2 regions of the Bradyrhizobium sp. LM2.9 genome follow, and region 1 is predicted to be linked to the other one. Evidence: predicted binding sites of a transcription regulator. Region 1 holds the regulator's gene; the other holds the start of a gene.
What was found. Region 1 encodes LexA, which represses DNA repair genes until DNA is damaged. Its sites were predicted from a motif close to TGTTCNNNNTGTGTTCNG; they were not measured.

Region 1 (4,194 bases):
GCAGGCCTCTCTTCTTCTTGAATTCGCCAGGACAACTTCAGACTCGGACCTTTCCGCCAAGCTCGTGAGCAAGGCCGCCGACCTGAAATCCCAGGCCGATCCGCTTCCCGACAAGGATCAGGGGTCGAAGGCGCCCGACGTAAGTCCCGAGCAGACAGGGACCTGATAGGCGCTGGCCGGGGCGCTCGTCATTCTCGTCCCTGCCATGGTCACTCTCCTGCCGATCTGTCTCGTTCCTCGGATCATGCCGCGACGGGCTTGATCTTGCCTTCCAGAACAATGTGAAGCAGCGGGATGACTGTCCCCGCTCAGCTGTTTTTGCCTCTGCGCCCGCGCTCGGCTAGAAGACTTGCGGAACATTCGCCCGAACGTGCCGAGCAGGAGTTTTCGCCGTGGCCTTGATGCCGGTTTCTGACGCGCTTGCCGCGGTGCTGGCGGGTGCAGAGCCGCTGCCCGAAGAGATGGTTGCCATCGACGAAGCCTACCATCGCGTGCTCGCGCGCGACGCCGCGGCCCGGCGCACGCAGCCGCCACAGGCGATGTCGGCGATGGATGGCTACGCGGTGCGTGCGGCCGATGCCGCGACGATCGATTCGAAGCTCACCGTCATCGGCGAGGTCGCGGCAGGTCGGCCGTTCGCGGGAACAGTCGGCGCCGGCGAGGCCGTGCGGATCTTCACCGGCGGCGTCGTTCCCTACGGCGCCGACGCCGTCGTGATCCAGGAGGACACGGTCGCCGACGGCAAGCGCATCACGATCAAGGAAGCCGCGATCGCCGGACGGCACATCCGGCCCGCCGGTGTCGATTTCCGCGACGGCGACGTGCTCCTGCGCAAGGGAAGCCGTCTCACCGAGCGCGACCTCGCGCTTGCGGCCGGGATGAATCACCCGCACCTCTCCGTTTGCCGACGTCCGAAGGTCGCGATCCTCGCCACCGGCGACGAGCTGGTGATGCCGGGCACCACGCCCGGTCACGGCCAGATCGTCTATTCCAACGGCTACGCCCTGCACGCTCTCGCTCGCAGCGAGGGCGCCGAGACCATCGACCTCGGTATTGCCGCCGACACGCTTGAGGCCACCACCGTCGGCATTCGACGCGCCCGCGAGAGCGGAGCCGACATCCTGATCACGACCGGCGGCGCATCGGTCGGCGACCACGATCTGGTCCAGCAGGCGCTGAGGGACGAAGGCATAACGATGGCGTTCTGGAAGATCGCGATGCGGCCGGGCAAGCCGATGATGCACGGGCGGCTCGGCGCGATGGAGGTGATCGGCCTGCCGGGCAATCCCGTGTCGTCCTACGTCTGCGCTTTCCTGTTCTTGGTGCCGCTGATTCGCGCTCTCTCGGGCCGTTCAGTGATTCACCATCGCCGCGAGCGCGCCGTGCTCGGCCGCGACGTCGGCGCCAACGACCAGCGGGAGGACTATCTACGCGCGCATCTGGAGGAGCGCGACGACGGCACGCGCGTTGCCCTTCCCGTCAACCATCAGGACTCTTCGCTGCTTGCGAATCTCGCTGCGGCACAGGTACTTCTCGTGCGCGCACCGTTCGCGCCGAAAGCCGAAGCAGGCACACCTTGCGAGGTGTTGCGGCTCCCCGTGTGAGCGCCCCGACAACGCATGTTCCGCGAACTTCGCTCTGTTCACGGTAAATTAAGCAGTTGCGGAACACATATCGAACATATAGTGTCCGTTCATGATTTGTTTCGAGCGTGTAGCGGCTTATTGCTGAATTCAGCGTCTCGGAATCGAACGACATCAAACGGGAGACTTTGGTCGAGATGTTAACGCGCAAACAATACGAGCTTCTGCGGTTCATCAATGAACGTCTGAAGGAAAGCGGCGTGCCGCCCTCCTTCGACGAGATGAAGGATGCGCTCGACCTGCGCTCGAAGTCGGGCATCCATCGCCTGATCACGGCGCTCGAGGAGCGCGGCTTCATCCGACGCCTGCCCAATCGCGCCCGTGCGATCGAGGTCATCAAATTGCCCGAGCTCCAGGCCGCCGCCGGCAGCCGCCGCGGCTTCACGCCGAGCGTCATTGAGGGCAATCTCGGCAAGGTGCGTGCGAGCTCCAGCCTGCCCGCGGACGATGGTGAACGTCCGGTCGCGGTGCCGGTGATGGGCCGGATCGCGGCCGGCACACCGATCGAGGCGTTACAGACCCGCAGCCACACTATCAGCGTACCGCCTGACATGCTTGGCTCGGGCGAGCACTACGCGCTCGAAGTGCGCGGCGATTCCATGGTCGAGGCCGGCATCCTCGACGGCGACATGGCGCTGATCCAGCGCAACGAGAGCGCCGATACCGGCGACATCGTGGTGGCGCTGATCGACGACGAGGAAGCAACCCTCAAGCGCTTCCGCCGCCGCGGCGCATCGATCGCGCTCGAGCCCGCCAACGGCGCCTATGAGGTGCGCATCCTGCCGCCGAACCGGGTGAAAATTCAGGGCAAGCTGATCGGGCTGTACCGAAAGTACTGAGCCTGTACGGCAGTCACGCAATTCCAATTGGAGTGGACGGATTGCCCGCTCCGGCTGGATAGTCATCCTGGTTCTGCACAGATTATCCGGCCGCTTCTCCGGCGGTCCATCCTCGACACGCCGCGCCAAGCATCCCAGAGGCTTCGCGGCGTTCCGGTTTGAGGAGACGTCTGCGCAACGGCATCTCCGGCCGCTGACGTGCGCGACCGAAATGCCCAGGAGCAGGCTTTGTTCCTCGCCGATTCGGGAAAGATAAAGTGATCGCGGCGTGCGGAAACCAGCCGCAGATTTGCCCATAACCAAGCAGAGGCTTGTGTGTTTCCACTCTGATAGGGGCCTGCGCCTCGATAAGAGACGCCGGTTGCTATCCCAGCATGAGGAGCACCCGATGTGTGACTACAGCCTGCATGCCATCGCGTCGCGCCCCGCCGAAATCGGCGAGACGGTCGTCACGACAACCTTCCGCGGCACCTCGACGCGTGGTTTTGCGTCCGCAGCCGATCCGACTGTGGCCGTCTGCCTGCTGCCGGGAACGGAGCTCGCCTTCGCCGACAACATCCGCTACGACAATCGCTGGATCTGGACACGCACGATCAATTCCCGTGTCGGCAAGTTCGGCAAGATCGATCCGCACATTCCCGACCGCCATCATGACGCGATCGAATTCCCCGACGGCAAATACGTGCTGGTGACCCAGCTTGTCGAAGGACAGCGCGCGACCGTGCTGCAACTGCCGGTGACGCTGCCGGCCGGCGAGCGCGAGCACAAGCCGCAGATCATGGCCAACAGGCAGCCGACCATCACGCGCCTGCCGATCGGCTGACACGGTCGCCCTCCGGCCACGGGATCGGAGGCCAGGATTGATTTGCAATCGCCGGCCGTGGCCGGCGAGGTGGTGTGGTTTGCGTCCAGCGAATCCGATCGGATGCACCAGCCGACTGCATCTCTCCGCACGATCCGATTAATCGTCGGCTTGCAAATCGATTTCCGCCGGCGTTGCGTCCTTGCTGCGTGGCGGGATCGCTTTCGGCGCAAGACTGCCGTCGAAATCACCTTCGCCTGCGCCGGCCGGCAACCAGGGACGGCTCGTGCCTCTTTCCCTCACCGCCTGAACTGCAAAGCCGTCACCACGCTGCGTCAGCGCCAGCGCGCTCTGGCTCGCGAGCCGCCGTCGATCGACCACCATCGCGGCGCAATCGGGCGGCGCGGGACGTGCCGTCACCACCAGCGCGGCGCGGTTGCAATCGTCCGCCAGCGCGTCGATGCGCAGTGCCAGCGCGACCAGCCGCCCATCGGCGAGCGGCGTCACGCAGCCGGATTCATCGCAAGACACGCCGGCGGCCAGCGAGGCGCTGGCGGCATCGCGCGGATCGGCGTCGGCAGCCAACCACTCCTTGAGCAAAAAGCTATCCTTGCTCGTCTTGATCAGGTGAAGATGTCCGTCCTTGCCCCGCACCGCGACGCTCTGGCCATCCCCGGCAATCAGGATGTCGGGCTGCCGCACCGACAGCCCCCAGAGGATCGCGACCAGCAGCACCAGTGCGCCGGACCAGCGCAGCGGCGTGCGCAACAGGCCCAGCACGATGATCCCCAGGCTCGCCGCGATCAGCGGCGCGATGCCGAAAGCCGGGATGCGGCCGATCGCGCCCGGCAATGCCGCGACCCAGCGCGAGACCACGACCATCCAGTCGATGCCGATCCCCATCAGCCAC
Region 2 (4,194 bases), 2.2 Mb from region 1:
GCTTGTCACGGAATTGCTGCTTCACCTGCGCCGCCTTGGCGGCGAGCCCAGGCACACGTTCGATCGCCTCGATCGCGAGGTGATAGCGGTCGAGCCCGTTGAGCACGACCATGTCGAACGGCGTGGTGGTGGTGCCTTCCTCGGCAAAGCCGCGCACATGCATGCCGGCATGGTTGGTGCGGTTGTAGGTGAGACGGTGGATCAGGTAAGGATAGCCGTGATAGGCGAAGATCACTGGTTTGTCGCGCGTGAACAGGCTGTCGAAGTCGCGGTCGTCGAGGCCGTGCGGATGCTGCTCCCGAGGTTGCAGGGTCATCAGGTCGACGACATTGACGACGCGCATCTTCAGGTCGGGCAGTGCCTTGCGCAGGAGGTCGACCGCGGCGAGCGTTTCCAGCGTCGGCACGTCACCGGCGCAGGCCATCACCACGTCGGGCTCTTGTCCCACGTCTTCCGTGCCGGCCCAGCTCCAGATGCCGATGCCGGCATCGCAATGCGTGGCCGCTTCCTGCATCGACAGCCATTGCGGCGCCGGCTGCTTGCCGGCGACGATCACGTTGATGCGATCATAGGTGCGCAGGCAATGGTCCGCGATCCACAGCAGCGTGTTGGCATCAGGCGGGAAGTAGATGCGGACGATGTCGGCCTTCTTGTTGGCGACGAGATCGACGAAGCCGGGATCCTGATGGCTGAAGCCGTTGTGGTCCTGGCGCCAGACATGCGAGGTCAGCAAATAATTGAGCGAGGCGATCGGGCGCCGCCATGCGAGATGCCGCGTCACCTTGAGCCATTTGGCGTGCTGGTTGAACATGGAATCCACGATGTGGATGAAGGCCTCGTAGCAGGAGAACAAGCCGTGCCGTCCGGTGAGCAGATATCCCTCTAACCAGCCCTGGCAGAGATGCTCGCTCAGTACCTCCATCACGCGGCCATCCTGCGCGAGATGCACGTCGTAAGATTCGATCGGCTCCATCCAGACGCGTTCGGTCGCCTCGAACACCGCGTCTAACCTGTTTGACGCGGTCTCGTCCGGACCCATGATACGGAAGTTGCGCTCTTGCGCGTTGAGGCGGATGACGTCGCGCAGGAATTTGCCGAGCTCGCGCGTTGCTTCCCCCATGACGCCGCCGGGCGCTCGCACGTCCACTGCGAAGCTGCGGAAGTCCGGCAGCTTCAGCTCCTTCTTCAGAAGGCCGCCATTGGCGTGCGGATTGGCGCCCATGCGGCGATTGCCTTCGGGCGCGAGCGCCTGGAGCTCGGCAATGAGCGCGCCGCTCCCGTCGAACAGCTTTTCCGGCTCGTAGCTGCGCATCCAGTCTTCGAGAATCTTCAGATGCGCCGGATTCTCCCGGCAGTTCGCGACCGGCACCTGATGTGCACGCCAAAAACCTTCGACCTTCTTGCCGTCGACCTCCTTGGGGCCGGTCCAGCCCTTCGGGCTGCGCAGCACGATCATCGGCGAACGCGGACGTTCGACGCTCTTGCGGCCGTCTCGGGCGTGCTGCTGGATCGACCGGATGCCGGCGAGCGCGACGTCGAGCGCGTCCGCCATGGCCCGGTGCATCAATTTGGGATCGTCGCCCTCGACGAACAGCGGCTCGTGGCCGAGCCCGTGGAAGAGATCGCGGATCTCTTCATCGCGCATCCGCCCGAGCACGGTCGGATTGGCAATCTTGTAGCCGTTGAGATGCAGGATCGGCAGCACCGCGCCGTCATGGGCGGGATTGAGGAACTTGTTGGAGTGCCAGGACGCTGCGAGCGGGCCGGTCTCGGCCTCGCCGTCGCCGACGACACAGGCGACGATCAGGTCGGGATTGTCGAAGGCCGCGCCATAGGCATGCACCAGCGCGTAACCGAGCTCGCCGCCTTCATGGATCGAGCCCGGCGTTTCCGGCGCCGCGTGGCTGGGAATGCCGCCGGGGAAGGAGAACTGTCTGAACAGCTTGCGCAATCCGTCCGTATCGCGTGCGATATCGGGATAGATCTCGCTGTAGCTGCCTTCGAGATAGGTGTTGGCGACCATGCCGGGGCCGCCGTGGCCGGGACCGCAGACATAGATCACGCTCAGGTCCAGCGCGCGGATGACGCGGTTGAGATGGGCATAAATGAAGTTCAAACCCGGCGTCGTGCCCCAATGGCCGAGCAAACGCGGCTTGATGTGCTCGGGCCGCAAGGGCTCGCGCAGCAGCGGGTTGTCGAGCAGGTAGATTTGCCCGACGGAGAGATAGTTCGCAGCGCGCCAGTAGCGATCGAGGAGGCCGAGGTCGCTGCTCGCCGCAGGCGATTGTCTTCGATTTGTCATGTTCTTGCCGACCTTCACCCAGCGATTGTCACCAACATCGATCTGCGGCGATTGATCCCTGACCGGCATCAAACGAAGTCGTCGGAACTGGCGTGTTGCGCGAGGTCAAAGGCGCCCGCCCGAAATTTGGGCGGTTACTGTGCATGGGGTTGTTTTTCAGTTTTTTGTTTGTGTTCTTGATTTGTTCCTTCGGCATGCTATCTTGGCTTCATGAGTCCAGCATCCTCTCATGCTCTCAAGCACCCGCCGGTCACGGCGCCCTCCGAGCCGGCGGGTGCGCCTTCTGCTTTCCCTGAGCTTGCGGTCGCCATCGACAAGCAGCGCAGGCGAGGGCGGGGCGCCCAATCCAATGCCAGCGGCCGGTACGAGGCTGAGGCGCGCGTCGCCTTCGACGATGGCTGGCAGAGCCTGGAAGAGCTGCCGCCGTTCAAGACCACCGTCGGCGTCGACACCTCGCGCAAAGTGATCACCCGCAACGATTCTCCCGACATCGGGTTCGATCGCTCGATCAATCCGTATCGCGGCTGCGAGCACGGCTGCGTCTATTGCTTCGCGCGGCCGACCCATGCCTATCTCGGCCTGTCGCCGGGGCTCGACTTCGAATCGAAGCTGTTCGTGAAGCCTGAGGCACCGGCGCTGCTCGAGAAGGAGCTTGCTGCGCCCGGCTACGAGCCGCGGATGATCGCGATCGGCACCAACACCGATCCCTATCAGCCGATCGAGCGCGACCGCAAGATCATGCGCGGCATTCTGGAGGTGCTGGAACGCGCCGGCCATCCCGTCGGCATCGTCACCAAGTCGGCGCTGGTGACCCGCGACATCGACATTCTCGCGCGCATGGCCAAGCGCAACCTCGCCAAGGTCGGGATTTCGGTGACCTCGCTCGATCCGAAGCTCGCGCGCACCATGGAGCCGCGGGCATCGACGCCGCCGAAGCGGCTGGAGGCGCTGAAGCAGCTCTCGGAGGCCGGCATTCCGACCACCGTCATGGTCGCGCCCGTGATCCCCGCGCTGAACGATTCCGAGATCGAGCGCATCCTGGATGCCGCCGCCCATGCTGGCGTCAAGGAAGCTTCCTACGTGCTGCTGCGGTTGCCGCTTGAGGTACGCGATCTCTTTCGTGAATGGCTGATGGCGAACTATCCGGACCGCTACCGCCACGTCTTCACGCTGATCCGCGACATGCGCGGCGGCCGCGACTACGACGCGAAATGGGGCGAGCGGATGAAGGGCACCGGCCCGATGGCCTGGACCATCGGCCGCCGCTTCGAGATCGCCTGCGACAGGCTGGGGCTGAACAAACGGCGCTCCAAGCTGACGACGGATCATTTTGCCAAACCGAAGCGGAACGGCGATCAGCTCAGCCTGTTCTGAGCGACGAAGTGGACGAGGTGTTGTATGAGTAAGGAATTGCCAGCTCCTATCCCGCGGCTCACCGTCATCACGCTGGGTGTCAGCGACATCCGCGCCAGCATCGCTTTCTACGACGCGCTCGGGTTTTCGCGCCGGCTGAAGGTGACCGGTGAGGCCGCTGCGTTCTATGACACCGGCGGTCCGGTGCTTGCGCTGTTTCCCTGGAATCAGCTCGCGGCCGACGCCATATTGCCCGATACTCCGAGGCCATCGACGTTCCGCGGCATGACGCTCGCATGGAACTGTCGCGCGCGTGAGGAGGTGGACGCGGTGTTGGCATTCGCCCTCAGCAAGGGAGCCGCGCTGCTGAAGGCCGCGCATCAGACCGACTACGGCGGCTATTCCGGCTATTTCGCCGATCCTGACGGCCATCCCTGGGAGGTCGTGGTCGCGCCAGGCATCGAGGTCGGCGAGGACCGGCGGGTGCATCTGGCGGAATAGGGCGGCTGACCCTAAATAACGGGAATTGTCCGAGGTTC

Region 2: the regulator LexA is predicted to act here: its motif matches at 2,474-2,491, upstream of ACVWW3_RS02120 (PA0069 family radical SAM protein).

Annotation. Positions count from the first base shown of each region.
Region 1 is NZ_JBSRYJ010000002.1:2,283,518-2,287,711, forward strand. It holds gene ACVWW3_RS12400 (hypothetical protein) at 1-166, shown strand, start outside; gene ACVWW3_RS12405 (molybdopterin molybdotransferase MoeA) at 393-1,604, shown strand; gene lexA (transcriptional repressor LexA) at 1,781-2,482, shown strand; gene ACVWW3_RS12415 (hypothetical protein) at 2,871-3,305, shown strand; partial or broken gene ACVWW3_RS12420 (ComEC/Rec2 family competence protein) at 3,444-4,194, opposite strand, start outside.
Region 2 is NZ_JBSRYJ010000002.1:117,046-121,239, forward strand. It holds gene ACVWW3_RS02115 (phosphoketolase family protein) at 1-2,302, opposite strand, end outside; gene ACVWW3_RS02120 (PA0069 family radical SAM protein) at 2,513-3,676, shown strand; gene ACVWW3_RS02125 (VOC family protein) at 3,701-4,156, shown strand.